Regions from separate parts of the Rubrivivax gelatinosus IL144 genome, predicted to be linked through region 1. Evidence: predicted binding sites of a transcription regulator. Region 1 holds the regulator's gene; each other region holds the start of a gene.
The links. The regulator NrdR, encoded in region 1, represses ribonucleotide reductase genes. The targets are predictions, from matches to a motif close to CACNANATNTNGTG.
Positions count from the first base shown of each region.

Region 1 (10,444 bases):
TGCCGAGCTGCGCGCTGATGCTCTTCAGGCGCTGCACGCGGATGTAGTCGAACAGCGACGGCGCGCCCAGCGCCAGCAGCACGCCCAGCAGCGCGACGACGACCATCAGCTCGACCAGGGTCAGGCCGCGGCGGCGGAGGCGGCGGGGCGGCGTCATTTGGGCCAGCAGGCGTTGGTCACCGCGTAGCTGAAGTCGCCACAGCTGCCGCAGCCGGCGTATTCGAGGTTGCCGCCGCGCAGCCGCATGCTCATGTTGCGGCACTGGCTGTCCGAGGCCTGGCTGCTGCCGCGGTTGCCGCGGGCGGTGACGACGTAGGCGCTGGACAGCGTGTCGCCGGCGGCGCCCGAGCTGCCGATCTCGATCGTGTAGTGGCCCGACGAGCTGCTGCTGCTGAGCCCCAAGTCGGTCAGCGAGGTCGTGTACTGGGCGTGGTTGCTGCGCCAGCGTTCCTGCGCCTGCTGCACCGCGGCCACCGCGGCATAGGCGTCGGAGCGGCGGCCCTTGCGGATGCTGTCCATGAAGGACGGCAGCGCCACCGCGGCGAGCACGCCGAGCACGACGACCACGATGGCCAGTTCGATGAGCGTGAAGCCCTGCGCTGGCCCCCCAGCGGAACACCGACGGCACCGGATGGACATGTGACCGATTATTCGCAGCGCCGGCCCCGCCGGCACCGTTCGTCGTGGCGTGGGCGCCGCTCGTCGCGGCCCTTGCCCCGCGTTCGAGGGATCAGCAGGGCGCTTCGCCGGGCAGGCCGTCGGGCGAGCAGCGCCGCACCCGGCCCATCAGGTTGACGACGAGGTGCAGCCGCGGTCCCGACGGCAGCGACAGCCGCACCGTCGCGGTGGGCGTGACGGTGCCGCGGGTCGGGTCGAAGAGCAGCGAGCCGCTGTTGGACAGCAGCTGCACCGGGTGCGTGTCGCCGAGGTTCACGTAGCGCAGCACGCGGCGGCCCTCGCAGATCGGCACGGGGCCGTCGCAGCTGCAGCCGGGCGCGCCGTCGTGCAGCAGCCAGCAGCGTGGGCCGGCGAACTCCAGCCGCACGCCGTCCGACCGTGCCGTCGCCAGGCTGCGCGCATACATGATGTCGGTCTCGAGCTGGGCGGCGACGCCGCGCAGGCGCTCGCGCTCCTGCATCGTCGCGAAGCCCGGCACGGCCAGGCCGACGACGAGCGCGGCCAGCGCCAGCGTGACGGCGCTCTCGATCAGCGTCAGGCCGCGCGGGCGCGGCGTGTTCGGTGGCTGGGGCAGCGGGTCGCGGGCCATGTCGTCCTCCGGTGCCGGGGCACTCTAGGAAGACGCAAGACGCCGCGCGCTCCCCTCGCGGCGGGAGCTTCGGGCGCCCCCGCGCGGGGGATCAGCGACTCAGATGTCGCGGATCAGCTGGCTGAACTCGTCGACGTCCTCGAAGCTGCGGTAGACCGACGCGAAGCGCACATAGGCCACCTTGTCCAGCTTCTCGAGTTCGCGCATCACGAGCTCGCCGACGCGCGTGCTCGGCACCTCGCGCGCGCCGCCGGCGACGAGCTGCTCCTGGATGCGCTCGATCGCCGCGTCGATCTTCTCGACGCCGACCGGGCGCTTGCGTAGCGCCAGCATCATCGACGAGCGCAGCTTCTCGGGGTCGAACTCGACACGCGCGCCGTCCTTCTTGACGACGGCGGGCATCGCGACCTCGGCGCGTTCGTAGGTCGTGAAGCGCTTCTCGCACTTCAGGCAGCGGCGGCGCCGGCGCACGACGCCGCCCTCGTCGGACTCGCGGGTCTCGACGACCTGCGTCTCGCCGTGGGCGCAGTACGGACAACGCATGCGCCGCCGCTCCCGCTCAGCGGTAGACCGGGAAGTCGCGCGTCAGCGCCGCGACCTTCTCGCGCACCGCGGCGATGTTCGCCTCGTCGTGCGGGTTGTCGAGCACGTCGGCGATCAGGTGCGCGGTGCGGCGCGCCTCGTCTTCCTTGAAGCCGCGCGTCGTCATCGCCGGCGTGCCCAGGCGGATGCCGCTGGTGACCATCGGCTTCTGCGGGTCGTTCGGGATGCCGTTCTTGTTGCAGGTCATGTGGGCCTTGCCCAGCACGGCTTCCGCTTCCTTGCCGGTCAGGCCCTTGGGGCGCAGGTCGACGAGCATCACATGGCTCTCGGTGCCGCCGCTGACGATGCGCAGGCCGCGCGAGATCAGCGTCTCGGCCAGCACCTTGGCGTTGGCCGCCACCTGCTGCTGGTAGGCCTTGAACTCGGGCGCCAGCGCTTCCTTGAAGGCGACGGCCTTGCCGGCGATGACGTGCATCAGCGGGCCGCCCTGGATGCCGGGGAAGATCGCGCTGTTGATCTTCTTGGCGATCGCCTCGTCGTTCATCAGGATGATGCCGCCGCGCGGGCCACGCAGGCTCTTGTGCGTGGTGGACGTGACGACGTCGGCATGCGGCACCGGGTTCGGGTAGACGCCTGCGGCGACGAGGCCGGCGTAGTGCGCCATGTCGACCATGAAGTAGGCGCCGATGGCCTTGGCGACCTTGGCGAAACGTTCGAAGTCGATGCGCAGGCTGTAGGCCGAGGCGCCGGCGATGATCAGCTTGGGCTTGTGCTCGTGCGCCAGGCGTTCCATCGCGTCGTAGTCGATGGCTTCGTTGGCGTCCAGGCCGTAGCTGACGACCTTGAACCACTTGCCGCTCATGTTCAGCGGCATGCCGTGCGTCAGGTGGCCGCCTTCGGACAGGCTCATGCCCATGATCGTGTCGCCCGGCTCGAGCAGGCCGAAGAACACGGCCTGGTTGGCCTGCGAGCCCGAGTTGGGCTGCACGTTGGCGAAGTTGGCGCCGAAGAGCTGCTTGACGCGGTCGATCGCCAGCTGTTCGACGACGTCGACGTACTCGCAGCCGCCGTAGTAGCGCTTGCCGGGGTAGCCCTCGGCGTACTTGTTGGTGAGCTGCGAGCCTTGCGCGGCCATCACCGCGGGGCTGGTGTAGTTCTCCGACGCGATGAGCTCGATGTGCTCTTCCTGGCGGCGGTTCTCGTCCTGGATGGTCGCCCAGATTTCAGGGTCGACGTTGGCGAGGGTGGAAATGGAACGGTCGAACACGGCAGTCCTCTTCGGAGTGAAGGGCCTTCGAGCGCCCCGCGGCGGAGCGTCGTCGAGGGCTGCCCAGGCGAACGGCGGACGCCGGCCGGGTGGCCGGCCTGCGCTTCCCGGTGGTCGATCCACCTCGGGGCCGGCAGTCGTGCCGCCCCTCATCGCCAGTCGCGCAGGAGGCGGAGTGTAACGGCAGCGGCCGCAGCCGCCGCCGCGGCGAAGTCAAACGCCGGGATTCAGCGGCGCAGCATCGCCAGCTGTTCGGCGCGCGGCGGCGCCGGCTGTGCCGCGGGCAGCGGCATCGGCGCCGCCTCGCGCGGCACGCTGATCGGCGCGGTGACCGGCACGCGGCTGCCGGCAGCTACACGCTTCAGGTAGTCCTGCTCGGTCATCACGCGGTCGACGTAGCCGTTGTCGTTGTCCTGCAGCGCGGCGCCGACGTAGTGCTTCAGGCCTTCCTGCAGGCCGCCGGCGCGCGTGATGCACTCCTTCAAGACCTGGACGCCGACGCGCAGGTTGCTGATCGGGTCGAACGCGGCGTGCGTGCCGCCGAAGGCCTGGTACTTGTCGTCGTGGATGCGGGTCATCACCTGCATCAGGCCCTGGGCCCCGACCGAGCTCTGGGCGAACGGGTTGAAGCTCGACTCGACGGCCATGATGGCCAGGATCAGCGTCGGGTCCAGACCGGCCTTCTGGCCGATGGCCCAGGCTTCCTGCACCAGCGCGCTGATCGGCTCCGGCGCCACCTTGTAGCGGCGCGAGATCCAGCTCGCGACGGCCGCCTGCTGGCGCGTCAGCGCCTTCGGGTCGGCCGCGGTGGCCCGGTTGACGGCTTCCGGCTCGGCCGGCACCAGCTCGGCCTCGGTGGTCGCGGCGACGCGCACTTCATGGCGCGTCTGCAACCACTCGAAGGCCCTCGTTTCGGCCTGCTGACGCAGGTCTTCCCGACCGGCCACGAAGACGAGCACCGCCACCACCGCAAGGCCGACTACGGCCAGGGTGTTGTGCCCGATCTCGAGCAAGCCGTGACCGACGTCACGAGCGAATACCGTCAGCGAGCGCCCTGTGGCTTGCTGCGCGGTGCGCAGCACGGCAATGGCTTTCATCGCATCCCTCTTCAAAACGCCGTCCTGGATGCCCGAAGGCCGCGGCGCCGAAGGGGGCGCTGGGGCAGGGCGACGGCGATAATCGACCGACTACCGCAAGCGACCGACGAACGGGCCGCGCGGAGCGGGACTGCAGCGACCGTCCTGGTGATCCTGGTGATTACGATGCGGACGGTACGGGTCTGCCCTGATTCAGATCCAAGGGCAGCACGAATTTTAGGAAGGCTCTCATATCCGGTCAAGAATATGAGGTCTCCCTCTTATATCTAGGAAGAATGATCTACCGAGACTTGCGGGACTTCATCACCCAGCTCGAAGCCCGCGGAGAGCTGCGCACCATCACCGATCCGGTGTCTCCGGTGCTCGAGATGACCGCGCTGGGCGACCAGTTGCTGCGTGCCGGCGGCCCGGCGGTGCTGTGCCGCAACCCGACCGGTTTTTCGATCCCGGTGCTGCTGAATCTTTTCGGCACCCCCCAACGTGTAGCCCTCGGAATGGGGGCCTCGTCGACCGCCGAGCTGCGCGACGTCGGCCGGCTGCTGGCCGGGCTCAAGGAGCCCGAGCCGCCCAAGGGCCTGAAGGACGCCGGCAAGCTGCTGTCGATGGCCAAGGCGCTGTGGGACATGAAGCCTTCGGTGCAGCGCAGCGCGCCCTGCCAGGAGGTGGTGCTCCAGGGCCCGGACGTCGACCTCGGCCGCCTGCCGATCCAAACCTGCTGGCCCGGCGACGCTGGCCCGCTGCTGACCTGGGGCCTGGTCGTCACGCGCGGCCCGCAGGCCGTGGCCACGCCGCGGCTGCGCCAGAACCTGGGCATCTACCGCCAGCAGCTGATCGGCCGCAACCAGCTGATCATGCGCTGGCTGGCGCACCGCGGCGGCGCGCTGGATTTCCGCGAGTTCGCGCTCGCCAACCCCGGCAAGCCCTTCCCGATCGCGGTGGCTCTGGGCGCCGACCCGGCGACCATCCTCGGCGCCGTGACGCCGGTGCCCGACAGCCTGTCCGAATACCAGTTCGCCGGCCTGCTGCGCGGCAGCCGCACCGAACTCGTCGACTCCGGCGTCGGCGAAGGCCGGGCGCTGCAGGTGCCGGCCAGCGCCGAGATCGTGCTCGAAGGCCACATCCCGCCGGCGCCTGCCGGCTTCACCGGCGAGTCCGACCGCGGCGTCAAGCTCTGCGAACGCGGCGGCTACCTGCATGCGCTGGAAGGCCCGTTCGGCGACCACACCGGCTATTACAACGAGCAGGACTGGTTCCCGGTGTTCCAGGTCGACCGCATCACGCACCGGCGCGACCCGATCTACCACTCCACCTACACCGGCAAGCCGCCCGACGAGCCGGCGGTGCTGGGCGTGGCGTTGAACGAGGTCTTCGTGCCGATCCTGCAGAAGCAGTTTCCGGAAATCGCCGACTTCTACCTGCCGCCCGAAGGCTGCAGCTACCGCATGGCGGTGATCTCGATCCGCAAGGCCTACCCGGGCCACGCCAAGCGCGTGATGTTCGGGCTCTGGAGCTTCCTGCGCCAGTTCATGTACACCAAGTTCATCGTCGTCACCGACGAGGACGTGAACATCCGCGAGTGGCGCGAAGTCATCTGGGCGATCACGACGCGCATGGACCCGGTGCGCGACACGACGCTGGTCTCCGAGACGCCGATCGACTACCTGGACTTCGCCTCGCCGGTCAGCGGCCTGGGCGGCAAGATGGGCCTGGACGCGACCAACAAGTGGCCCGGCGAGACCTCGCGCGAGTGGGGCCGGCCGATCACGATGGACGCCGCCGTCGAGCAGCGTGTGCGCTCTCTTGCCGAACGTTTGATCTCGCCCCCTTGACGTGCACGCGGCGTGAAAATCCGCCTTGAACCTGCGCGGCGCGTCGCCTAACTTCGAGATGCCTGAACGCAGGCATCTAGGAAGACGGCGCAATTCCTGCGCGTCGGGAGCCCCGGACCACTTTCCTCTGGAGCTCCATCGGTGACCAGTGGTCACCCGCCCCCTCCGGTCCCCTGGGCCGGAGGGGGTTTCGCTTTTTGGGCCGGCTTTTGTGCCTCCGCAGGCCCGAAGCTTGCTCAGTTTCCCCTGCCTGACACCCTCTGCGCCGCCTCGGTGCAAGCGGTGTTCGCCCGGTGCCCGGCCTCGGTGCGCCGGGTCGCGGCGTCTTCCGTGTGAATTTCCACGCCTGACGTTGGCATCTCTGTGGACAACTCGTGCGCGGCGTCGCCAGGTGCTTGATTCACGGGGCTTTTCATCGGATTGCCACAATTTGTGGCAGCCTGCGACGCGCGCCGACGGCGCGCACCGGGGCCGTGCGGGCGGACAGGCCGCCGCCGGCCTCAGGCCCCGATGAAGTGCCGGCGATAACGCGCCGGCAGGTCCGCCAGGCGCAGCATCACCGGCAGGTCGGCGGTTTTGAAGTCGGGATCCCAGGCCGGCGCGCCGAGCACACGCGCGCCGCAGCGCAGATAGCCCTTGAGCAGCGGCGGCGCGTCGACCGGCAGGTCCTGGCGCAGTTCGTCGACCGGCAACGCCAGCCGCGGCGTCACGCGCCATTCGGGCGCGGCCAGGTGCGTCGCTTCCAGACGGCGCCACAGACTGGCGGCGGCATGGCCGCCGTCGCGCATGCCGACGCTGGCGCAGCCGACCATGGTCTCCAGCCCGTTGCGCACCATGAAGGCGGCGAGTGCGCCCCACAGCGCCATGACGACGCCGCCGGAGCGCCAGTCCGGGTGCACGCAGGAGCGGCCGAGCTCGACCATCGTCGCGCGCAGCGGCGTCAGCGGGCCGAGGTCGAACTCGTTGTCGCTGTACAGCCCGCCGGCGCGTGCGGCCGCCGCTGGCGTCATCACGCGGTAGGTGCCGACGACCGGACCGGGCTCGTCGGCTTCGCCCGGGGCGCGCACCAGCAGGTGTTCGCAGAAGGCGTCGTAACGGTCGACGTCCAGCCCCGGCGGCGTGCCGGCCGGCACCTCCAGCCGCGCGCCCATCTCGCCGGCGAAGACCTCGTGGCGCAGGCGCTGGGCCTCGCGCACCTCGTCCTCGTCGCGTGCCCAGGCGACGAGCAGCGCGGCCTCGGCGGCGGGCGCCGCCGTCAGCGGGGCACGGGGGCTCAGGGCACCGGCGCGGTCCTCGATCGGGGCGGCGGCGAGCGGCGGGGTCAGGGTCGTGTCGGGCATGGACCGTCATCGTTGCGGCCCGGGGTGACGCCCGGGTGAAGCGTGTATGACGAAGCCGTGGCGGCCGCGCCGGCATGCCCGCTGCCCTGACGGGGCGCAAAGCCCGGCGGGATGTCGTGCGGCCGTCATCCGGCGATCACGCCCGGCGCCTGCAATGCCCGCCGTCGTGCCGTGAGCACGAACACCACAGGACCGCCATGACTTCCTCTTCGAACGACAACACCCGTCATCCGGCGCCGCCGCGCCGCCGCTTCCTGCAGACCGCCGCCGGCCTGGCCACCGTCATCACGCTGCCGTCCTGGCTGACCGGCTGCGGCGGCAGCGGCGACGACGGCCCGGTGCGCCTGGCGGTGCTGAGCGACGTGCACCTCTACGACGCCACGGCGCTGGGCACCAGCAGCGAGCTCGACGCCTACCTGCTGCAGGACCGCAAGATGATCAAGGAGAGCGTCGAGATCTTCGACGCCGCACTGGCCGCGATCGTCGCCGCCAAGCCCGACGCGTTGCTGATCTCCGGCGACCTGACCAAGGACGGCGAACGCGTCAACCACGAACTGCTCGCCGCCAAGCTGCAGGCGCTGCGCGCCCAGGGCGTGCGCGCCTACGTGATCCCCGGCAACCACGACGTCGCCAACCCCGACGCCAAGGACTTCCGCAGCGTGCCGGCCACCGCCGCGGCCACCGTCGACGCCGCCGCCTTCGCCTCGATCTACGCCCGCTGCGGCTACGGCGACGCCGTCGCGCGCGACCCTGCCTCGCTGAGCTACGTCACCGAACTGGGCGAGGGCGTCTGGCTCTTCGCCATCGACTCCTGCCGTTATGCCGAGAGCGCGAATCCGAGCGCGCCGATCACCGCCGGCCGCGTGCGCGCCGACACGCTCGCCTGGCTGCAGCACTGGCTGGGCATCGCGCGCGAACGCGGCATCGCCGCCGTCGGCACCATGCACCACGGCCTGATCGAACACTTCCCCGGCCAGTCGAGCTTCTTCCCCGAGTACCTCGTCGAGGACCGCCAGACCCTGGCCGCCGCCTTCGCTGCGGCCGGGCTGACGGTGGTCTTCACCGGCCACTATCACGCCCAGGACATCGTGCGCGCCAGCTACGGCGGCGTCATGGTTCACGACGTCGAGACCGGCTCGACGGTCACCGCGCCCAGCCCCTACCGCCTGGTGACGATCGACCGCGACGCCGGCACGCTGGCCATCACCAGCGGCACCGTCAAGGCGACAGCCGGCCACCCGAACGACTTCGTCGCCTGGTCCAGAAACTACCTGGAGACCGGCCTGCAGACGCTGGTCGCCGGGCTGCTGGGCTCGGCGCCGTACTCGCTGCCGGCGCCGACGATCGCGATGCTGGTGCCGCTGATCGTGCCGGCAATGGTCGCGCACTACGCCGGCGACGAGCACCTGAGCGACGCCAGCGTGCAGGCCACGCTGCAGGCCATGGCGCAGAGCACGGACCCGATGACGGCCATGCTCGGCGGCTTCGTGCTCGGGCTGTGGAACGACCCGCAGCCGGGCGACAACACGCTGTCGATCACACTCTGACCGGCACCGGCCGGATGTCCCCGGCCGACGTTGGCATCCCTGTGGACAAGCCGTGGGGCCGGCGCGCAAGTGCGCGCCAGGCAATGGGTTTTTTTGGATTGCCTCGTTTTTGAGCACGGCCGCGCGCGCTGGGCGGCGGCTGCGGCGCTCCTTATCATCGCGGCGCGCCGCCTGGGCGTGCCCGTCTCCGCTGCCGATGTCCTGCTCCGAAATCCGTCCCGATCCCGCCTGCGCCGGCCTGCCGCCGGCCCTGGCCGCGGTGTTTGCCGCGGGCATCCCGCTGACCGCGCCGGAGCTGGCCTCGCGCTGCGTGCTGCTGGACGCCGGGGCGCTGGACACGGCCGACTGGTCGGCGCTGGCCGAGCCGGGCCAGACGTGCGTCTTCGCCGACGGCGGCCCGCAGGCGGCGCGCATCGCCGCCGAGCTGCAACGCCACGGGCTGGCCGCCGACACCCCGGCCGCGCGCATCGACGGCGAGGCCGTCGTCGCCACCGGCCTGGCGTCGCTGGCCGCCGGCGCCGGCACGCTGGTCGTCGGCGAGACGGTGCGCCTGTCGCGGCACTACGAAGCCGCGCCGGCCGCGGCGCCGGCCGCCCCCGGCGGCGAACACTACGGCCCGGCCGACGCCCGCCGGCTGCAGCGCCTGCTGGCCGGGCGGCGCGACATGCGCCACTTCCGCCGCGGCGAACACATCACGCCCGAGACCCTGCAGCGCCTGCTGCAGGCGGCGCACCACGCGCCTTCGGTGGGCATGATGCAGCCCTGGCGCTACCTGCGCATCAGCGACCCGGCGCGCCGCGAAGCGATCGCCGCGCTGGTCGCCCGCGAGCGCGACGCCACCGCCGACGCGATGGGCGAACGCGCCGCCGAGTTCCTGCGCCTGAAGGTCGAAGGCATCCGCGAATGCGCCGAGCTGCTGGTCGCCGCGCTGCCGCCCGACGACGGCACGGTCTTCGGCCGGCGCACGATGCCGCGCGAGATGGTCGTCTGCTCGCTGGCCTGCTCGATCCAGAACCTCTGGCTGGCCGCGCGCGTCGAGAACCTGGGCCTGGGCTGGGTGTCGATGTTCGAGCCGCAGCCGCTGGCCGAGCTGCTGGCGATGCCGGCCGGCGCGATGCCGCTGGCCATCCTCTGCCTGGGGCCGGTCGAGGCCTTCTACCCGGCGCCGATGCTGGAGATCGAAGGCTGGCGCTCGCGCCGCCCCTGGCAGGACGCGGTCTACGAGAACGCCTGGGGCGAGCCCGCCAGCCCGAACTCGGCGGCCAGCAAGGCGTAGGAGCGCCGGCGCACGGCTTCGTCGTAGGTCCAGGTGTTGACGACGACGTGGTCCAGCGCCAGCCGCGAGGCCAGCGCGCGCAGCCGCGCGCCGACCTCGGCGGCGCTGCCCACCAGCGCCTGCTCGCGTGCGCCGGCCAGCAGCGCCAGCTCGTCGGGCGTGAAGCCGGCCAGCGCCACCTCCTCGGGCGACTGCAGCGGCGCGATGCGGCCGCGGCGGCGGTCCAGCCACCAGCGTTCACGCGGCAGCGCCTGCTGGCGCGCGGTCTCGCCGTCGTC
Region 1 is NC_017075.1:4,175,414-4,185,857, reverse strand. Features, by position in the region: gene RGE_RS19035 (prepilin-type N-terminal cleavage/methylation domain-containing protein) at 1-157, opposite strand, end outside; gene RGE_RS19030 (type IV pilin protein) at 154-639, opposite strand; gene RGE_RS19025 (GspH/FimT family pseudopilin) at 731-1,267, opposite strand; gene nrdR (transcriptional regulator NrdR) at 1,367-1,810, opposite strand; gene glyA (serine hydroxymethyltransferase) at 1,827-3,077, opposite strand; ZMP/ZTP riboswitch at 3,132-3,250, opposite strand; gene RGE_RS19010 (lytic transglycosylase domain-containing protein) at 3,305-4,174, opposite strand; gene RGE_RS19005 (UbiD family decarboxylase) at 4,450-6,003, shown strand; gene RGE_RS19000 (GNAT family N-acetyltransferase) at 6,504-7,343, opposite strand; gene RGE_RS18995 (metallophosphoesterase family protein) at 7,541-8,890, shown strand; gene bluB (5,6-dimethylbenzimidazole synthase) at 9,087-10,166, shown strand; gene RGE_RS18985 (LLM class flavin-dependent oxidoreductase) at 10,109-10,444, opposite strand, start outside.

Region 2 (10,444 bases), 360 kb from region 1:
CGAACGCATCGCCGGCGACGCCGGCGTGTCGCCGCCGCCGGTGCTGTCGGCCGAGGCGCTGGCGCATCTGTCGCGCTACGCCTTCCCGGGCAACGTGCGCGAGCTGGAGAACCTGCTGCACCGTGCCGTCACGCTGGCCGGCGGCAGCGTCGTCGAGTGCCGCGACCTGGGCCTGCCCGAGGTCGCGTTCGCCGACTCCGCGCACCTCGACCTGGAGATGGCGGTGCCCGACCCGGGGCGCGCCGCCGCCACCGAAGTGCCGCTGCCCAGCGACCTCGCGGCCTACCTCGACCAGGTCGAGCGCGAGATCCTCGAGCGTGCGCTCGAGCGCCACCGCTACAACCGCACCGCCGCCGGCGCCAGCCTCGGGCTGTCGCTGCGCCAGATGCGCTACCGCATGGCGCGGCTGGGCATCGGCAGCGGCGACGACTGAGTGGCCGCCTCGCCGCGCCACTGGCGCGACGGCTGGTACGCCGGCGCGCGCGCCATCCCGTCGCCCAACTTCGGCCCGCGGCCGGCGGGCGCCGCGCTCACGCTCGCCGTGTTGCATTCGATCAGCCTGCCGCCGGGCGAGTACGGCGGCGACGCGATCGAACGCCTGTTCACGAACACGCTGGACTGCGACGCCCATCCCTATTACGCCCGCCTGCGCGGGCTGCAGGTGTCGGCGCACTTCGTCATCCGTCGCGACGGTGAACTGCTGCAGTTCGTGTCCTGCGACGCCCGCGCCTGGCACGCCGGGCGTTCGGTCTGGCGCGGTCGCGAGAACTGCAACGACTGGTCGATCGGCATCGAGCTCGAAGGTCTGGAAGGCGAGGTCTTCGAGACCGCGCAATACGCCCGCCTGGCGCGGCTGCTGCCGGCCTTGGCGCGGGCCTATCCGCTGGCCGAGGTCACCGGCCACGAGCACGTCGCGCCGGGGCGCAAACACGACCCCGGGGCCGGCTTCGACTGGCCGCGGCTGGCGCGCCTGATCGCGCTGCGCGCGCCGGCGCTGCAGGTCGTGCCGGCCGCCGGCTGAGCCGCGCCGCATCCTCTTTCCCTGCCTCGCGAAGGCGCACGGGCTGCACCGGGCGGGTGCCGCGTGGCCTGCGCGCGGTGCGGGATTTCACGCATCGAAACGCTATTCCTAGTGCGTTGCAGGCTTTGTCGGCGCTAGATATAGTGTCTGCTCGCGTCGTGCTCCGGCGTCGTGGCCGCTTCCCCGGTGGCTGCGACGCGCGGCTCGTGCCGTGGTCGCCACCGGCCGCGACCCGCAGAAGGCGCGCATCGCCCACCGCCCAACACACCGACAGGGGAACCCCATGCAAGCAGTCCAGTCGTCCGCGACCGAGGCCGTCGTGCCCGTGCGCAGCCAGGCCGCCGCGCCGGCCGCCGCGTCCGTCACCGGCTACCAGATCATCCGCCGCAACGGCTCGGTCGTCGCCTTCGAGCCCAACAAGATCGCGGTCGCGCTGATGAAGGCCTTCCTGGCCGTGCACGGCGCGCAGGGCGCGGCCTCGGCCAGCGTGCGCGAGACGGTGGACCAGCTGACCGAAGGCGTGGTGCGCGCGCTGGTGCGTTCGCGCCCGGGCGGCGGCACCTTCCACATCGAGGACGTGCAGGACCAGGTCGAACTCGGCCTGATGCGCGGTGGCCACCACGAGGTCGCACGCGCCTACGTGCTCTACCGCGAGCGCCGTGCGCAGGAGCGTTCGCGCCAGGCCGCCGCGCCCAAGCCGGCAGCGCCCGAGCTGCACGTCGTCGATCGCGGCCAGCGTGTGCCGCTGGACCTGGAGGGCCTGCGTTCGCTGGTCGAACAGGCCTGCGCCGGGCTGGGCGACGACGTGCGCGCCGAGCCCATCCTCGCCGAGACCCGCCGCAACCTCTACGACGGGGTGCCGCTGGACGAGGTCTACAAGGCGTCGATCCTCGCCGCGCGCACGCTGATCGAGAAGGACCCGGCCTACACGCGCGCCACCGCGCGGCTGCTGCTGCACACGATCCGCCGCGAGATCCTGGGCGCCGACGTGCGCCCCGAGGCGATGGCCGCACGCTACGCCGAGTATTTCCCCGAGTACGTGCGCCAGGGCGTGCAGGCCGAGCTGCTCGACGAAGAGCTGCAGCGCTTCGACCTCGTGCGTCTGGGCGCGGCGCTCAAGCCCGAGCGCGACCTGCAGTTCGACTACCTCGGCCTGCAGACGCTGTACGACCGCTACTTCCTGCACGTCGACGGCCGGCGCATCGAGCTGCCGCAAGCCTTCTTCATGCGCGTCGCGATGGGCCTGGCGCTCAATGAGATCGACCGCGAGGCGCGTGCGATCGAGTTCTACGACGTGCTCTCCAGCTTCGACTTCATGTCCTCGACGCCGACGCTGTTCAACAGCGGCACGCGGCGTTCGCAGCTGTCGTCTTGCTACCTGACGACGGTGGCCGACGACCTGGAAGGCATCTACGAGGCGCTGAAGGAGAACGCGCTGCTGTCCAAGTTCGCCGGCGGCCTGGGCAACGACTGGACCCCGGTGCGTGCGCTGGGCAGCCACATCAAGGGCACCAACGGCAAGAGCCAGGGCGTCGTGCCCTTCCTGAAGGTCGTCAACGACACCGCGGTGGCCGTCAACCAGGGCGGCAAGAGGAAGGGCGCGGTCTGCGCGTATCTGGAGACCTGGCACCTGGACATCGAGGAGTTCCTCGAGCTGCGCAAGAACACCGGTGACGACCGCCGGCGCACGCACGACATGAACACCGCGAACTGGATCCCGGACCTGTTCATGAAGCGCGTGATGGAAGGCGGCGACTGGACGCTGTTCTCGCCGTCGAGCTGCCCCGACCTGCACGACAAGTTCGGTGCCGCCTTCGAGGACGCCTACGTCGCCTACGAACGCAAGGCCGACCAGGGCGAGATGCGCCCGTTCAAGCGCCTGCCGGCCAAGGACCTGTGGCGCAAGATGCTGACGATGCTCTTCGAGACCGGGCATCCGTGGATCACCTTCAAGGACGCCTGCAACCTGCGCAGCCCGCAGCAGCACGTCGGCGTCGTGCACTCCAGCAACCTGTGCACCGAGATCACGCTGAACACCAGCGCCAGCGAGATCGCGGTCTGCAACCTCGGCTCGATCAACCTCGCCCAGCACGTCGCCGGCGGCGGCATCGACCAGGCCAAGCTCAAGCGCACGGTGTCGACGGCGATGCGCATGCTCGACAACGTCATCGACATCAACTACTACGCGGTGAAGAAGGCGCGCGACGCCAACCTGCGCCACCGCCCGGTCGGCCTGGGGCTGATGGGTTTCCAGGACTGCCTGTACCAGCTGCGCCTGCCCTACGCCAGCGAGGCCGCGGTCGAGTTCGCCGACCGCTCGATGGAAGCGCTCTGCTACCACGCCTACTGGGCCTCGAGCGAGCTGGCCGAGGAGCGTGGCCGCTACTCCAGCTACCGCGGCTCGCTCTGGGACCGCGGCGTGCTGCCGCAGGACACGCTGGACCTGCTGGCCGCGGCGCGTGGCGGCCACGTCGAGGTCGACCGCAGCGAGACGCTGGACTGGGCGGCGCTGCGCGCGCGCATCGCCGCGCACGGCATGCGCAACTCCAACTGCGTGGCCATCGCGCCGACGGCGACGATCTCCAACATCATCGGCGTCGACGCCTCGATCGAGCCCTGCTTCGGCAACCTCTCGGTGAAGAGCAACCTGTCGGGCGAGTTCACCGTCGTCAACGAGTACCTGGTGCGCGACCTGAAGCGCCTGGGCCTGTGGGACGACGTGATGGTGATGGACCTGAAGCACTTCGACGGCTCGCTGCGCGCCATCGACCGCGTGCCCGACGAGCTCAAGCAGCTCTACGCCACCGCCTTCGAGGTCGATGCGCGCTGGCTGGTCGAGGCCGCGGCGCGGCGCCAGAAGTGGATCGACCAGGCGCAGTCGCTGAACATCTACATGGCCGGCGCCTCGGGCAAGAAGCTCGACGAGATCTACAAGCTCGCCTGGACGCGCGGCCTGAAGACCACCTACTACCTGCGCACGATGAGCGCCACGCACGCCGAGAAGAGCACGGTGGCACCGGGCGCGATGAATGCCGTGCCGCAGCACGGCGGTCTCGACGCCTCGGCGGCGGCGGCCGAGCCGGCGAGCGACGTGCGCTTCTGCTCGATCGACAACCCCGATTGCGAAGCCTGCCAGTAAGGCTTCGGAGCATCTAACGCTCGGAGTGCGCATTCGTCGGCACCTAATGCAGCCGCCGAATGCGTACCCATGTCAACTAGTGCTTGGTGATCCCGAGCAAGCCCTCGATAATTCAAGAACAGGACGTCCACACATGCTGGTCTGGGAAGACGAAGTTCGCAGCACCCCGGCGATCGCCCCCGTGGCGATGACGCCCCAGTCGGACACCGCCGCACGAAGCGTCGCGGCAACGAATGCCACGCCGGTCTCGCGCCCGGCCACGACGGCCAACACGCGGCGCGTCAACGTCGCCGACAAGCGCATCATCAACGGCCAGACGGACGTGAACCAGCTGGTTCCGTTCAAGTACAAGTGGGCCTGGGAGAAGTACCTCGCCACCTGCGCCAACCACTGGATGCCGCAGGAAGTGAACATGAGCCGCGACATCGCGCTCTGGAAGGACCCGAACGGCCTGACCGAAGACGAGCGCCGCATCGTCAAGCGCAACCTCGGCTTCTTCGTCACCGCCGACTCGCTGGCCGCCAACAACATCGTGCTCGGCACCTACCGGCACATCACCGCGCCCGAGTGCCGCCAGTTCCTGCTGCGCCAGGCCTTCGAAGAAGCGATCCACACCCACGCCTACCAGTACATCGTCGAGTCGCTGGGCCTGGACGAAGGCGAGATCTTCAACGCCTATCACGAGGTCGCGGCGATCCGCGACAAGGACGAGTTCCTGATCCCGTTCATCGACGCGATCATGGACCCGGCCTTCGCCACCGGCACGCCCGAGAACGACCAGACGCTGCTGAAGAGCCTGATCGTCTTCGCCTGCCTGATGGAAGGCCTGTTCTTCTACGTCGGCTTCACGCAGATCCTGGCGCTGGGCCGGCAGAACAAGATGACCGGTGCCGCCGAGCAGTACCAGTACATCCTGCGCGACGAGTCGATGCACTGCAATTTCGGCATCGACCTGATCAACCAGATCAAGCTCGAGAACCCGCAGCTGTGGACGCCGGCGTTCAAGGCCGAGATCCGCGCGCTGTTCGAGCGCGCCGTCGAGCTCGAGTACCGCTACGCCGAGGACACCATGCCGCGCGGCGTGCTCGGCATGAACGCCTCGATGTTCAAGGGCTACCTGCGCTACATCGCCAACCGGCGCGCGACGCAGATCGGCCTGGAGCCGCTCTTCCCGAACGAGGAGAACCCGTTCCCGTGGATGAGCGAGATGATCGACCTGAAGAAGGAGCGCAACTTCTTCGAGACCCGCGTCATCGACTACCAGAGCGGTGGCGCTCTGTCATGGGATTGAGCGGAAAACGCCGCTTCCGATACCCGGCGGGCCACGGCCCGCTGCCGTCGCACGGTGCCTTCGCGGGGCCCGTGCGACGTTTCACATCCGCGGTCCGGGAGCAGCGCCGCCAGACGCGCCGCCCCGTGGCCGCTGCCCCATTCGTCGTACCGGGGCGAGTGCCCGGCCCCTGCCGGGCGTCAGAACGCCGGACGACGGATTGCCGTGCCGCTCATGACGGCGCGGTGCTCTTTGCAACTTGATCAAGGAGATCGTGATGGCAACTGCGAAGAAGGCGCCGGCGAAGAAGGCTGCGCCGGCAAAGAAGGCGGCTCCGGCCAAGAAGGTCGTGGCTGAGAAGAAGGCCGCTGCGCCGGCCAAGAAGGCGGCTCCGGCGAAGAAGGCCGCCGCGGTCAAGAAGGCTGCGGCGCCGGCCAAGAAGGCGGCCCCAGCGAAGAAGGCCGCGGCGCCGGCCAAGAAGGCGGCCCCGGCGAAGAAGGCTGCGGCTCCGGCCAAGAAGGCGGCTCCGGCGAAGAAGGCCGCGGCGCCGGCCAAGAAGGCGGCCCCGGCGAAGAAGGCTGCGGCGCCGGCCAAGAAGGCGGCTGCCCCGGCGAAGAAGGCCGCGGCGCCGGCCAAGAAGGCGGCCGCTCCGGCGAAGAAGGCCGCGGCGCCGGCCAAGAAGGCGGCTGCCCCGGCGAAGAAGGCCGCGGCGCCCGCCAAGAAGGCCGCGCCGGCGAAGAAGGCGGCGCCGAAGAAGGCCGAGCCTGCGCCTGCTGCCGCAGCTCCCGCGGCCGCCGCGAAGACGACGCTGAGCCCGGCGGCCGCCTGGCCGTTCCCGACCGGCAACAAGCCCTGACGAAAACGAACCGGCCGCTCTGGGCGGCCGGCGTTTATCGCGAGCCCGGCCTCGGCCGGGCTTTTTCATGCCTGCGCGGCAGGCCTCAGAGGCCCAGCGCTGCGCGGTCGACGGCGTGGTTCTGGCCGCCCTTGCTGGCGATCTTCAGCGCGCCGATGCGGTTGCCCAGCGCGGCGCAGCGTTCCAGGTCCCAGCCGCGCTCCAGGCCGTAGAGCAGGGCGGCGCGGAAGGAGTCGCCGCAGCCGGTCGGGTCGACGACCTCGCGGGCCGCCACGCCCGGCACCTCGCGGCGCTCGCCGTCGGTCCAGATCTCGCAGCCGCGCTCGCCCAGCGTCACGACGACGCCCTTGAGGTTCGAGCGCGACAGGCCGGCGAGGTCGGTGCCGATGCGTTCGCAGAGGATGCGGCCTTCGTAGTCGTTGACCGCCACCCAGCTCGCGATCTCGACCATGCGGCGCAGCGCCGGGCCGTCGAACATCGGCAGCTGCTGGCCCGGATCGAAGATGAACGGGATGCCGGCGGCGTGCATCTGCTCGGCGTGTTCGCCCATCGCCTCGCGGCCGTCGGGCGAGATGATGCCGATCTTCAGGTCGGCGCGCGCCGGCACCTTGGCCTGGTGCGCGTTCTGCATCGCGCCCGGGTGGAAGGCGGTGATCTGGTTGTTCTGGACGTCGGTGATGATCATCGCCTGCGCCGTGTACGAGGCCTCGTCGACCATCACCAGCGAGGTGTCGGCGCCCCAGCCCTTCATGCGCGTCAGGTACTCGCCGCCGTCGCTGCCCAGCGCGGCCATCACGACGGACTCGCCGCCGAGTGCCTGCAGCGTGTAGGCGATGTTGCCGGCGCAGCCGCCGAACTCGCGCCGCAGCGTCGGCACCAGGAACGACAGGTTCAGGATGTGCATCTGCTCCGGCAGGATCTGCTCGGCGAAGCGGCCGGGGTAGGTCGTGATGGTGTCGAATGCGAGCGAACCGCAGATCAGCGCGGGCATGGGCAACTCCGGGGGGATGGCGCGCGACCGGCGCGCGGGGTCAGGGGTAGAAGATCTCGATCGTATAGCCGGCCACCGGCTTGCCGGCCGTGGTCAGCGTGACCTGGATCGGCATTTCGGCCGCCGGTGCGACGGCCGACACGCGAAGTCCGGCCTGCTCGGGCGTTAGTACGCGGCGCGCGACGATGCCGCCGCGGCTGTCGGACAGCGTCAGGTCCAGCGACGGCATCGCCAGCGGCAGCGCCGAGCGGTTGCGCAGCAGCAGTTGCAGCTGGTACATCGCCGTGCCTTCGACACGCACCAGGCCGCTGCTCTCGACGCTCAGGCCCTCGATCGCACGCGGGGCGCCGATCGTGCAGTCCGGCGCCCGGCACAGCGCCTCGAGCGCGGGACGGGCGGCCGGCCAGCGGGCGGCGACGAAGTCGCGGTATTCGTAGGCCGCCTGGGCGACCAGGCCGACGGTGCCCAGCACGCAGACCGCGGCGAGTGCGGCGCGCACCTGCGGCCGGCGCCAGCGCTCGCGGCGCTCGGCGTGACGCAGGAAGGCCGGCTTGGGCTCGGGTGCCGGGGCGGCCGGCGCCGGAGCCGGAGCCTCGAGCGGCGGCGCCGGTTCGTCGAACGGCAGCTCGGCGTTGCGCGCCGGCGGCTCGTCGAAATCCGGCGCGTCGGTCAGGGTCTCGCCGGCCGGCGACGGGGGCGGCAGATCCCAGGCCGGCTCGGTGTCCTCCGGCGTGCGTTCCAGCAGCACCGTCTCGGCGTGGGTCTCGTCGGCCGCCTCGTCGTGCGGCGCTGTGGCCGGAGGTGCAGGCGCCGCAGACGCCGGCGTCGGGGATGGCGGCGGAGGAAGCTCCAACTCGACGTCCCAGGGCGCACGAGGGTCGGACGCCAGGCTCGGCGCCGCCGGCTCCGGATCGCGCTGCGGCGGCGGGACCGGCGTCTCGACGTCGAGGTCGACCAGGTTCTGTATCGCGTTGAAGACCTCGCCGCAACGGCCGCAGCGAACCCAGCCGTCGGAGACCCGAAGCTGGTCCTGCACCACACGGAAGACGGTACCGCAGGACGGGCACCGGGCGGCGAGCGTCATGCGGCGATCATGCCATGCGCGATGCCGTCATCAGGATCCAGCCGTCCTCGCGGTCGCTCACTTCGAGGGTCAGGAACGGCGCGTACGCGGCCTTCAGCTCGTCGGCCTGGCGCTCCAGGATGCCGGCCAGCACCAGCGAGCCGCCCGGCGCGACGAAGCCGGCCAGCAGCGGCGCCAGCAGCTTCAGCGGCGTGGCCAGGATGTTGGCCAGCACCAGCGGGTAGGCGCCGCCGGCAGCGTCGGGCAGCCCGGCGTTCAGCATCACGCCGTTGGCCGTGGCGTTGGCGCGCGTCGAGTCGACGGCCGCCGGGTCGATGTCGACCGCGTCGACCGCCGCCGCGCCGTGCAGCGCCGCGGCGATCGCCAGGATGCCCGAGCCGCAGCCGTAGTCGAGCACGCGGCTCCAGGACCGGGCGTGCGCGGCGATCCAGCGCAGGCACATGCGCGTCGTCGGGTGCGTGCCGGTGCCGAAGGCCAGCCCCGGGTCGAGCCGGATCACGCGTTCGGCCGCCGCCGGCGGTTCGTGCCAGCTCGGCACGATCCAGAAGCTGGGCGTGATCTCGACCGGGCCGAACTGCGACTGGGTGATGCGCACCCAGTCCTGCTCGGCCACCGGCTCCAGCGCCTGCAGCGACAGGCCTTCGGTCCAGTCCTGGGCCAGCAGCAGCGTCGCGGCACGTTCGGCCGCGGCTTCGTCCTCGAACAGCGCGCGCAGCGTCGAGCGGTCCCAGCCCGGCCGCGGCGCCGGCATGCCGGGTTCGCCGAACAGCGCCTGCTCGGCCTCGGTGCCGGCGTCGGCGTCCTCGACCGAGACCGACAGCGCGTCCAGGTCGTCGGACAGCGCGTCGGAGACGGCTTCCACCAGCGCCTCGGGGGCGCGCAGGACCAACTCGTACATCATGAGTCCCTCCCCGTAGCGCCTTCGGCGCTCCCCCCCGAGGGGGGCGCCGCCAGCGGCCCGGCAGAGCCGGCTCCGCGGCGGCCGCTTGATGGCGGCGTCGGACCCGTCATCTCTTATGTTGGGCTAGCCAACCCTCGAGGTAATGGATGCTGGTGCCGCCTTCGATGAACTTGGCGTCCAGCATCAGCTCGCGGTGCAGCGGGACGTTGGTCTGGATGCCTTCGATCACCGTCTCGCTGAGCGCGCTGCGCATGCGGGCCAGCGCCTGCTCGCGCGTGTCGCCGTGCACGATGACCTTGCCGATCATCGAGTCGTAGTTCGGCGGCACGTAGTAGTTGGCGTAGGCATGCGAGTCGACGCGCACGCCGGGGCCGCCCGGCGGGTGCCAGGTCGTGATCCGGCCCGGCGACGGCGTGAACTTGTAGGCGTCCTCGGCGTTGATCCGGCACTCGATCGCGTGGCCGCGCAGCTGGATGTTGCGCTGCGCGAAAGGCAGCTTCTCGCCGGCGGCGATGCGGATCTGCATCTGCACGATGTCGATGCCGGTCACGAGTTCGGTCACCGGGTGCTCGACCTGCACCCGCGTGTTCATCTCGATGAAATAGAACTCGCCGTTCTCGTAGAGGAACTCGAAGGTGCCGGCGCCGCGGTAGCCGATCTTCTTGCAGGCGGCCGCGCAGCGTTCGCCGACGCGTTCGACGATGCGCCGCGGGATGTTCGGCGCCGGCGCTTCCTCGATGACCTTCTGGTGGCGGCGCTGCATCGAGCAGTCGCGCTCGCCGAGCCACACCGCGTTGCGGTAGTTGTCGGCGAGGATCTGGATCTCCACGTGGCGTGGGTTCTCCAGGAACTTCTCCATGTAGACGGCCGGGTTGCCGAAGGCGGCACCGGCTTCGGTGCGCGTCGTCTGCACGGCGTTCAGCAGCGCCGCCTCGGTGTGCACGACACGCATGCCGCGGCCGCCGCCGCCGCCGGCGGCCTTGATGATCACCGGGTAGCCGATGGCACGCGCCTGGCGGATGATCTCCTTCGGGTCCTCGGGCAGCGCGCCCTCGGTGCCGGGCACGCAGGGCACGCCGTTCCTGATCATCGCCTGCTTGGCCGACACCTTGTCGCCCATCATGCGGATCGCCTCGGGCGTCGGCCCGATGAAGACGAAGCCGCTCTTCTCGACACGTTCGG
Region 2 is NC_017075.1:4,533,472-4,543,915, reverse strand. Features, by position in the region: gene RGE_RS20635 (sigma-54-dependent transcriptional regulator) at 1-433, shown strand, start outside; gene ampD (1,6-anhydro-N-acetylmuramyl-L-alanine amidase AmpD) at 434-1,021, shown strand; gene RGE_RS20625 (ribonucleoside-diphosphate reductase subunit alpha) at 1,305-4,160, shown strand; gene RGE_RS20620 (ribonucleotide-diphosphate reductase subunit beta) at 4,294-5,451, shown strand; gene RGE_RS20615 (hypothetical protein) at 5,708-6,286, shown strand; gene RGE_RS20610 (carbohydrate kinase family protein) at 6,372-7,277, opposite strand; gene RGE_RS24350 (zinc-ribbon and DUF3426 domain-containing protein) at 7,318-8,361, opposite strand; gene prmA (50S ribosomal protein L11 methyltransferase) at 8,369-9,259, opposite strand; gene accC (acetyl-CoA carboxylase biotin carboxylase subunit) at 9,369-10,444, opposite strand, start outside.
Region 2: a site for NrdR is predicted at 1,154-1,167, ahead of RGE_RS20625 (ribonucleoside-diphosphate reductase subunit alpha). Genes of this name have one in related genera too.

Region 3 (10,444 bases), 1.3 Mb from region 1:
CGGCAGCGGCCGGTGGCCGCGCGTGTTGCGCACGTAGATGCGGTCCAGGCGCAGCAGCGGGAATCGCGCCGGGAAGGTGCGTGCCGAACGCCCGTGCGCCTTCACGAACACCTCGTGCAGACCCAGGCCGCGCTCGAGCACCGGGTGGGCGCGGTCGCGCCAGTCGTTGAAGTCGCCGGCGACGACCAGCGGCGCGCCGTCGGGCACCTCGCGGCGCACCAGCGCGCACAGGTGCTCGAGCTGGCGGCTGCGGTGCGCCTCGCTCAGCCCCAGGTGCACGCAGACCGCGTGCACCAGCGCGCCGTCGGCCGGCAGGCGCAGCGTGCAGTGCAGCAGCCCGCGCGCCTCGTGGCCGTCGATCGAGACGTCGTGGTTGCTGTGGGCGACGATCGGGTACTTGGACAGCAGCGCGTTGCCGTGGTCGCCGTGCGGGTAGACGGCGTTGCGGCCGTAGGCGAACTGCGGCCACAGCTGGTCGGCGATGAACTCGTAGTGCGGCGCCTGCGGCCAGCGTGCGACGCCCTCCGAATGGCGGCGGTGCGTGCCCTGCACCTCCTGCAGGAAGACGAGGTCGGCGTCGACGGCGCGCACCGCGTCGCGCAGCTCGTGCAACACGAAGCGGCGGTTCAGGGCGTTGAATCCCTTGTGCGTGTTGACGGTCAGGACACGGATCGACGGCGGGCTCTTCATCGGGGCGAAGCGGGCAACAAGTCCGCCGCCAGTGTCCGCAGGCGCAGCCGCCATGCCGTGTAGGAAGAGGCCGTTGGCCGACGCCGGTGGCGGCCGTGCCGCGCTGCCGGTCAGCGTGCCGGCGGGCGCGGCGCACGCGGCGTCACCCGCCAGGGCGGCGGGCGTCGGGCCGCGGCGGCGCGGTGTGGTGCCCGCGGCCGGCCGGCGGCCAGGCCGCAGAACGAGCGGCTGGGCGGAAGGCGCGCGGCGCTCACCGGCTAAGGCCTGCGGAATCGAGGGTCATGGCCCTCCGGGGCAAGGCCCATGCCCGTGCCGGCCCTCGGCCGGCGTCGGATCAGGCGACCGGTTCGCTGCGCACGCGCGCGCGCCGGGCGGCGCCGTTCAGCGCCGGCTGCTTCGCCGCCGGGGCGGCGGGCGCGCGCCGCGTGCGGGCGCCGTTCTTCGCCGCCGGGCGGGCGGCGGGTTCCGGCGCCGGCGCTTCGGCGGCCTTGGCACGCCGCTTGGGCCGGGCCGCGGGGGCCGAGGCGGCCTCGCCCTGGCGCTTGCGCGCCGCCAGGGCCAGCCGGCGCACGCGGGCGATGTCGCGCTCGGTGATGACGCCGTTGACGCCGGAGATCGCGGCCAGCTTCATGCCGTGCTTCAAGCCCAGCTTGTAGATCTCGCGCACCTTCTCCCACTCGATCGCGCGGCCGACGGTGAAGTTCTCGAAGCGGCCTTCCAGCGCCAGCACGATGGTCTCGGCCAGGCAGGCGTAGGCCACGCCGGGCGGCAGGCCGATGTTCTTCATCTTCACCTGGCCGGGCAGCTGGATCTCGCCGGACTCGATGACCAGCACGTCGGGGCGCTTGGCCACGTCCTCGGGCGACAGGTCCAGCGGCCGCGCGACGTCGGTGATCACGCAGCCGGGCTTGACCTTCATGATGTCCAGCACCTTCTTGCCGGCGCCCGAGGTCGCGGTGACGATCATGTCCATCTCGGCGACGTGCGTGTCGGCCTTGGCGCTGAGCACGATCTTCGCGTCGGGCGTTTGGCGCAGGATGGACTCCTGCAGCGCCAGCAGCTTGGCGGTTTCGGGCGAGACCAGCGTCACCTCCTCGGCGGCGCGCACCAGCAGCCGCGCGCAGGCCGAGCCGATGGCGCCGGTGGCGCCGACGACCATGGCCTTGAACTTCACGCGTTCGTCGCCCTTGGGCGGCTCGACGAGCCTCAGCCGCAGCAGCGCGTCGTGCGCCGCCCACAGCGCGCCCGAGGCGCTGTAGCTGTTGCCGGTGGTGATCGGCAGCGTCGCGCGCCGCGCCACCGTCGCGCCGGCGTCGCCGACGACCTTGGTGAACGCGCCCAGGCCCATGATCTGCGCGCCGAGCTTGCGCGCCATCTCGGCGGCGGCGAGCAGCCGGCGGTAGGTGAACTCCGGCGGGTGGCTCATGATCTCGCGCGGCGTGCCGCCCACCGAGATCAGCCAGCCCTCGGCCTCGGCGCCGGTCGGCGAGCGGATGCCCTCGATCTTCGAGTAGACGAAAGGCGGCGCGTAGGCCATCGCCTTTTCCAGCGAGTCCATCAAGAGCGGCGGCGAGACCTTGGACAGCATCTCGATCGGCTTGACCTTCTTGAAGTACTCCTGCGACAGCGGGTGGATGACGAAGGCGAAGCGGTTCTTGCGCTGGTAACCGTTGGGATAGAGCACGCGCGGGCGCGCATCCAGGGTCTGGATCAGCTCGAGGTAGTCGTCGTCGTACAGCGTGCCCGGCGCCTTGCCGGTGGCCGCGAGGATCATCGCGTCGAGCAGCTCGTGGCCGAGCACGTGGCCCTGTACCACCGGGGAGGCGTCGACGACCATCGCCACGCCCTTCTCGCGGAAGGCTTCCAGCCGCGCGTCGTTGACGGTCGCGGTGACGATCGTCTTGCCGGCCAGCTCCTCGGTGCCGAAGCGGTCGAGCTCGTGCACCGGCGCGACGATGACGGTGGCCTTCTTCATCGCCTGGCGCAGCACGTGGTCGGTCCAGCGTTCCAGCAGCGCCGTGCTCGGCAGGCGCTTGGGCGCCCAGCCGGCGACGTAGTGCGAGCCGGTGGCGTACAGCGACAGCGCGTCCAGCGAGGTCAGCAGCTTGGGCACGCCCAGCTGCAGCAGCGGGTCGGCGAAGAACAGGTTGGGCGTGAACTCGGCCATCGCCGAGGCCAGCTTGCGGTTGGCGACGCCGGAGAAGAACAGCACCAGCGCGTTGTCGAAGTAGCGCCCGAGATCGGCCTGCACGTGGCGCAGCGCCCATTCGAGATAGATTTCGGCCAGGTGGTCGCCGGTGGTGCAGGGCGCGTGCTTCAGCGTGGCGGCCAGCTCGGCACCGCCGGTGGTCGCGCCGACGCTGCGTGCGTCGGGCCCGGCGCCGATGCCGATCGCGGCGGCGCGACGGTCCCAGTAGGCCAGGCGGCGGGCCGCGACCGCGTCGTCGCCGTCGGTGCCGATGCGCCGCACGCGCAAGGGCTGGCCGAGCAGCGTGGTGCGGAAGTCGAAGTCCTGCGCGGCTGCGCCGAGGCTGATGCCGATCACGCTCTTCATACGTTGTTCGCGCCAGAGTGGACCCGGAACGGGCATGGTGGAGGGTTGACGAGATGGCCAACTTGATCGGGGACATGGCCCGCAGCGTCGGGCTGCCCAAGCTGAAGCAGGCGGCAGGCCTGGTGACGAAGCGGCTGCCGATACCGCAGCCCCTCTTGATCGTAGGGCCGGGAGCGAGCGCCAAGCTCGGCCAGGCGATCGGGGATTTCACCCATCGGAAGGTCATGCTGGTCACCGACGCGACGGTGATGAAGCTCGGCCTGGCCGAACCCTTGCGCGCCGCGCTGGCCGCGGCGGGCACCGAGGTCGTGGTCTTCGACCGCGTCGAGCCCGACGCGCCGATCCCGGTCATCGAGGCCGGCATCACGCTGCTGCGCGACGAAGGCTGCGACGCGATCGTCGCCTTCGGCGGCGGCTCGGTGATGGACGCGGCCAAGGTCATCGGCCTGGCGGTGGCCAACGGCAAGCCGCCGCGGGCGCTGGTCGGCTACTTCAAGGGCCTGCACGGCCCGCTGCCGTTGTATGCAGTGCCAACCACCGCCGGCACCGGCAGCGAGGTCACCGTCGCCGCGGTGATCTCCGACCCGAAGGCGCAGCGCAAGCTGGTCGTCGCCGACACGCGCCTGGTGCCGCGCATGGCGGCGCTGGACCCGCAGCTGATGGTCGGCCTGCCGCCGGCGATCACCGCGGCCACCGGCATGGACGCGCTGACGCACGCCGTCGAGGCCTACATCGGCGATTGGTGCACCGACACCACCGACCGCTGGGCGCTGGCCGCGGTCGGCATGGTCTTCGAGCAGTTGGAGCGCGCCGTCACCGACGGTCGCGACCTCGTCGCGCGCGAGCGCATGGCCTTGGCCTCGACCTACGCCGGCCTGGCCTTCACACGCGCCAACGTCGGCAACGTGCACGCGATCGCGCACCAGTTGGGCGGCCTGTACCACGTGCCGCACGGGCTGGCCAATGCGATCGTGCTGCCGGCGGTGCTGCGCTTCTCGGCGCCGAACTGCGAGCCGCGGCTGGCGGCGCTGGCGCGGCGCTCCGGGGTCGGTGCGCCTGACGACGGCGACACGACGCTGGCGCACAAGTTCATCGACGCGGTGGCCGAGCTGAACCGGCGCATCGGCATCCCGGGGACGGTCGAGGCGCTGCGTGCCGCCGACATCCCCAAGCTCGCCCAGGCCGCCTGCCGCGAAGCCGACGCCAACTACCCGGTGCCGCGCGTGATGACGCCCGGCGACTGCGAGGCCATCCTGCGTTCGCTGCTGCCGGCCAAGGCGCCGGCGCGCAAGCGCACGGCGGCCAAGACAGCCGCCAAGCCGGCGGCGAAGAAGACTGCCGCGCGCAAGAAGGCCGCCGCGCCGGCCTGATCAGCGCAGCGCGAGCTCGGGGCCGAGTTCGCGCAGCCAGGCCAGCACCGCCGGCTCGGGCCAGTGCCAGGGCTGCTCGAAACCCGGCGTGCCGTCGCGCGGGTGCCACTGCTGCAGCACCCAGCGTTTCGCGCCGGCGCGCTTCAGCGTCAGCGCCATCCTGGCCAGCGTCTCGTCGGACTGCAGCGCCGGGTGGTAGGTGGTGCGCACCTCGTGGTCGACGCCGCTGGCGACGACGGCGGCCAGCGCCTCGTGCACCGGCGCGCCGCTGCACGGGCGGCCGGTCAGCGCGTCGTGGCCGGCGAGGTCGGTCTTCAGGTCCAGGCCGACCCAGTCAAGCGCCGGCAGCAGCGCCTCCAGCTTCTTCGGGTAGATGCCGGCGCTGTGCAGGCCGACGGCGAAACCCAGGCCGCGCGCGGTGGCCACGGCCTCGGGCAGCGCCGGGTCCAGCGTCGGCTCGCCGCCGCTGAAGACGACGCCGTCGAGCAGCCCGCGGCGGCGCGCCAGCGTCGCGACGACTTCGTCCCAGGCCGGGCCGGCGGCGCCGTCACGCGGCTGCAGCGCCGGGTTGTGGCAGTAGACGCAGCGCCAGGGGCAGCCCTGAACGAAGACGACCGCCGCGAGGCGGTCGGGCCAGTCGCTCGTGCTCAGCGGCTGGAAGCCGCCGATCGCCAGGGCCTCAGGCGCAGCCACACTCGACGGTGGCCGTGACGTCGGCCGCGGCGGCCGGGCGGCCCGGCTCGTCGAAGTAGCGGCGTTCGAGGAACTCGCCTTGCTTGCCGATGTTGAACGAGGCCATCGGACGGTGGTAGCCCATCACGCGCGTCCAGACTTCGCAGCGGGTGCGTTCGTGCTCTTCGAGCTGCGGGTGGACGAGGGGGGTCTGGCTGTGGCTCATGCTCTTCCTTTGTGGTGGTCGGGCCGTCAGGCGGCCGGGGCGGCGCGTGCGGCCTTGGCGGCCTTGCGTGCCAGGGCTTCCTCGTCGCACTTGGGGCAGAACGCGTGCTCGCCGGCGAGGTAGCCGTGTTTCGGGCAGATCGAGAAGGTCGGCGTCACCGTGATGTAGGGCAGCCGGTAGCGTTCGAGCGAACGCCGCACCAGGTCGCGGCAGGCGCGTGCCGACGAGACGCGCTCCCCCAGGTACAGGTGCAGCACGGTGCCGCCGGTGTACTTGCGCTGCAGTTCCTCCTGGCGCTCCAGCGCCTCGAAGGGGTCGGTCGTGAAGCCCACCGGCAGCTGCGAGGAGTTCGTGTAGTACGGGCGCTCGGCCGTGCCGGCCTGCAGGATGCCGGGCAGGCGCTTCCTGTCTTCCTTGGCGAAGCGGTAGGTCGTGCCTTCGGCCGGCGTCGCCTCCAGGTTGTAGAGGTGGCCGGTCTCCTCCTGCAGTTCGACGATGCGCGCGCGGATGTGGTCCAGGTAGCGCACCGCCATCGCGTGGCCCTCGGGCGAGGTGATGTCGTGGCGGTCGGCCGTGAAGTTGCGGATCATCTCGTTGATCCCGTTCACGCCGATCGTCGAGAAGTGGTTGCGCAGCGTGCCGAGGTAGCGCTTGGTGTACGGGAACAGGCCGCTGTCGATGTGGCCCTGGATGACCTTGCGCTTGATCTCCAGGCTGGTGCGCGCGATGTCGATCAGGCGGTCGGTGCGCGCCAGCAGGCCGGCTTCGTCGCCGGCGTGCAGATAACCCAGGCGGGCGCAGTTGATCGTCACCACGCCCAGCGAGCCGGTCTGCTCGGCCGAGCCGAACAGGCCGTTGCCGCGCTTCAGAAGCTCGCGCAGGTCCAGCTGCAGCCGGCAGCACATCGAGCGCACCATGTTCGGCTGCAGGTCCGAGTTCAGGAAGTTCTGGAAGTACGGCAGGCCGTACTTGGCCGTCATCTCGAACAGCGGCAGCGTGTTCGGGTGCTCCCAGTCGAAGTCGCTGGTGATGTTGTAGGTCGGGATCGGGAAGGTGAACGAGCGGCCCTTGGCGTCGCCTTCCATCATCACGTCGATGTAGGCGCGGTTGATCATGTCCATCTCGGCCTGGAGATCGCCGTAGGCGAACGGCATCTCCCGGCCGCCGATCACCGGCACCTGCTCGCGCAGGTCCTCGGGGCAGGTCCAGTCGAAGGTGAGGTTGGTGAACGGCGTCTGCGTGCCCCAGCGCGACGGCACGTTCAGGTTGTAGATCAGCTCCTGCAGGCTCTGGCGCACCTGGTCGTAGCTCAGCCCGTCCTTGCGGATGAAGGGCGCGAGGTAGGTGTCGAAGGAGCTGAAGGCCTGGGCGCCGGCCCATTCGTTCTGCAGCGTGCCCAGGAAGTTGACGATCTGGCCGACGGCGCTGGACAGGTGCTTGGGCGGGCCTGCCTCGACCTTGCCCGGCACGCCGTTCAGGCCTTCGTGCAGCAGCGTGCGCAGCGACCAGCCGGCGCAGTAGCCCGAGAGCATGTCCAGGTCGTGGATGTGCAGGTCGGCCTCGCGGTGGGCGATGCCCACTTCGGGCGGGTAGACGTGGTTGAGCCAGTAGTTGGCGACGACCTTGCCCGAGACGTTGAGGATCAGCCCGCCCAGCGAGTAGCCCTGGTTGGCGTTGGCGTTGACGCGCCAGTCCTGGCGCGCCAGGTACTCGTTGACCGAGCGCTCGACGTCGACGGCGACGCTGCGGTCCTGGCGCAGCGCGCGGCGCTGCTCGCGGTAGACGATGTAGGCGCGCGCGGTGTCGAAGTGGCCGGCGGCCTGCAGCACACGCTCGACCTCGTCCTGGATCTGCTCGACGCCGGTGACGCGGCGGTGCAGGCGCTCGGTGACCTGGCGCGTCAGCTCGGCGGCGCGTTCGGCGTCGTACTCGCCGGTGGCGGCGCCGGCACGCGCCAGCGCGTCTTCGATCTTGGACGGGTCGAAGGCGACGGTGCGGCCTTCACGCTTGATGACCGCCAGCGGGGCGGTCTGGGTGTCGGCTGAGGGGGGCAGGGCGGCGTCTGACATGCGCGTGGACACTAGCTATGGTGTGTAGGCGCCGAACGATACCCAACCGCTAGCGTCCATCGGGCGAGAACTCGGCTGCGCTTGATGCAGTGCAAGTTCGCTGCGCGAGGGGCTTGCGCCGGCCGCCGCGTGGCGCTTGGCCCGCCCGGCCGCGGTCGGCAGACCCTGCTGACGGTGTGGTGTCCATGCCGTTTCGGGGCGTCTGCCGGTGCGCGGTTCGCACCGCTCTTGACGTCCCGCAAGCCGTCGGCGGAGCCGGCGCCTAGACTCCGCCCGCCATGCAACAGCCCCCCTTCGCGGCGCCCGAACTGGTCTGCCCCGCGGGCTCTCTGCGGGCCCTCCAGTTGGCCGTCGACGCCGGCGCCGACACGGTCTACCTGGGCCTGAAGAACGCCACCAACGCCCGGAACTTCGCCGGCCTGAACTTCGACGACGCCCAGGTCCGAGAGGGCATCGCCTACGCACACAAGCGCGGCCGCAAGGTCCTGATGGCGCTGAACACCTTCGCCCAGTCGGCGGACGTGACGCCCTGGTACCGCGCGGTCGACACGGCGGTGGACTTCGGCGCCGACGCGCTGATCTGCGCCGACACCGCGGTGATGGCCTACGCCACGCGCACGCACCCCGAGCTGCGTCTGCACCTGTCGGTGCAGGCCTCGGCGACGAGCTACGAGGCGATCAACTTCTACCAGCGCCACTACAACATCCAGCGCGCGGTGCTGCCGCGCGTGCTGACGCTGCAGCAGGTGCAGCACGTGCTGCGCAACACCTCGGTCGAGATCGAGTGCTTCGCCTTCGGCAGCCTGTGCGTGATGGTCGAAGGCCGCTGCACGCTGTCGTCCTACGCCACCGGCCAGTCACCGAACAACGTCGGCGTCTGCTCGCCGCCGTCGGCGGTGCGCTGGACCGACACGCCGACGGGCGTCGAGTCGCGCCTGGGCGGCATGCTGATCGACCACTACGCGCCCGACGAGCCGCGCGGCTACCCGACGATCTGCAAGGGCCGCTTCGTCGTCGAAGGCAAGCGCGACTACGCCATCGAGGAGCCGACCAGCCTGAACACGCTGGCCATCCTGCCCGAGCTGATGAAGATGGGCGTCAAGGCGCTGAAGATCGAAGGCCGCCAGCGCAGCCCCGCCTACACCGAGCAGGTGACCAAGGTCTGGCGCCAGGCGATCGACGCCGCCAAGGCTTCGCCCGACCGCTTCAGCGTGCAGCCGACCTGGACCGCCACGCTGGGCCACCTTGCCGAAGGCCAGCAGCACACCCTCGGCGCCCTGGACCGCCCGTGGCGGTAAGAGCATGAGTTCCGAACGCATTTCGCTCACCGTCGGCCCGGTGCTGACCTACTGGACGCGCCAGGCGCTGATGGATTTCTATGCCGGCGTCGCCGAATCGGCCGCCGACACCGTCGTGCTGGGCGAGGTCGTCTGCTCGCGCCGCTACGAGTTCAAGCTCGACGACTGGCTGGACCTGGCCGCCGACCTGCGCGCCGCCGGCAAGGAGATCGTGCTCGCGACGCAGGGCCTGATCGAGTCCGAGGCCGACCTGCGCGTCGTGCGCCGCATCGCCGAGCAGCGCGACTACCTCGTCGAAGCCGGCGACGCCTCGGCGCTGGCGGTGCTCGAGCCCGCCGGCGTGCCGTTCGCGATCGGCCCGCACCTGAACGTCTACAGCCGCGCCGCGCTCGAAGAGCACGCCGGTTTCGGCGCCGTGCGCTGGACGGCGCCGGCCGAACTGCCGCTGGAAGCGATGGGCCGCGTCAACCCGGCCGCCGACCCGGTCAAGGCCGGCGAGACGCCGGTGGCGACCGAGGCCTTCGGCTTCGGCCGCATGCCGCTGGCGTTCTCGGCGCGCTGCTTCACCGCGCGCCACCACCGGCTGAGCAAGGACCAGTGCGAGTTCCGCTGCCAGGACTACCCGGACGGCCTGCTGCTGTCGACCAGCGACGGCAAGCCCTTCCTGGTGCTCAACGGCATCCAGACCCAGGGCGCGGCGCAGCATTGCCTGATCGAGCAGCGCGAGCAGATCGTCGCCAACGGCGTGCGCCGTCTGCGGCTGTCGCCTTGCTCGCAGCACTTCACGACCGTCGTTGCCTGCTTCGAGCAGGTGATGAACCAGGGCGCACCGGCTGCCGCCGCGCGCCGTGAACTCGAGGCCATCGCACTGCCGGGCGGCCTGGCCAACGGGTACGCGCAAGGTCGCGCCGGCATGGAATGGAAAGCCGCATGAGCACCAAGTCCCACGCCTTCGTCGCGCCGCGCTCACTGGCCGAGCTGCACGCGCTGGCTGCCGCCAAGGTCAAGCCCCTCGTGCAGCGCCTGCCGATGCAGCCGCCCAGCATGGTGCTGGCGCTGGCGATGAACAAGCTCTTGCTGCCGCGTCTGCCGGCCGACGCCAAGGCGGCGCTGTCGGGCCGCAGCGTCGAGGTCGCGGTCACCGACCTGGGCCTGGCGATGAAGCTGCAGCTCGGCGAACGCGGCTTCGTGCTCGCGCCGCAGAGCAAGCCGGTCGCGCTGCGCATCGCCGCCGCGCTGCCCGACTACCTGCGCCTGCTGCGCGGCGAGGACGACGCCGACCGCCTGTTCTTCGAGCGCGCCCTGGTGATGGAAGGCGACACCGAGATGGGCCTGGTGCTGAAGAACACGCTCGACGCGCTCGGGCCGCTGTTCCGCTTCTGACCGGGCGCAAATGATCGTGGGGTCGAAATTGCGCTTTCGCGCAATTTGACCGCTTCGGAGCGTTTCAAGGCCGATAAACCGGTCTTTTGCAACGACCGCCGTCGCTGTTCTTCCCGATGATCGTCGCAGGCGCCCCCGCCCGGGGTGCCGGCTCGATCCTCGAAGAAGAACGGCATGAACAT
Region 3 is NC_017075.1:388,299-398,742, forward strand. Features, by position in the region: gene RGE_RS01850 (endonuclease/exonuclease/phosphatase family protein) at 1-690, opposite strand, end outside; gene RGE_RS01855 (dehydrogenase) at 1,025-3,244, opposite strand; gene RGE_RS01860 (iron-containing alcohol dehydrogenase) at 3,319-4,614, shown strand; gene RGE_RS01865 (anaerobic ribonucleoside-triphosphate reductase activating protein) at 4,615-5,307, opposite strand; gene nrdD (anaerobic ribonucleoside-triphosphate reductase) at 5,294-5,512, opposite strand; gene RGE_RS01875 (ribonucleoside triphosphate reductase) at 5,539-7,581, opposite strand; gene ubiU (ubiquinone anaerobic biosynthesis protein UbiU) at 7,860-8,879, shown strand; gene RGE_RS01885 (U32 family peptidase) at 8,884-9,813, shown strand; gene ubiT (ubiquinone anaerobic biosynthesis accessory factor UbiT) at 9,810-10,262, shown strand; gene RGE_RS01895 (methyl-accepting chemotaxis protein) at 10,437-10,444, shown strand, end outside.
Region 3: a site for NrdR is predicted at 7,591-7,604, ahead of RGE_RS01875 (ribonucleoside triphosphate reductase). Genes of this name have one in related genera too.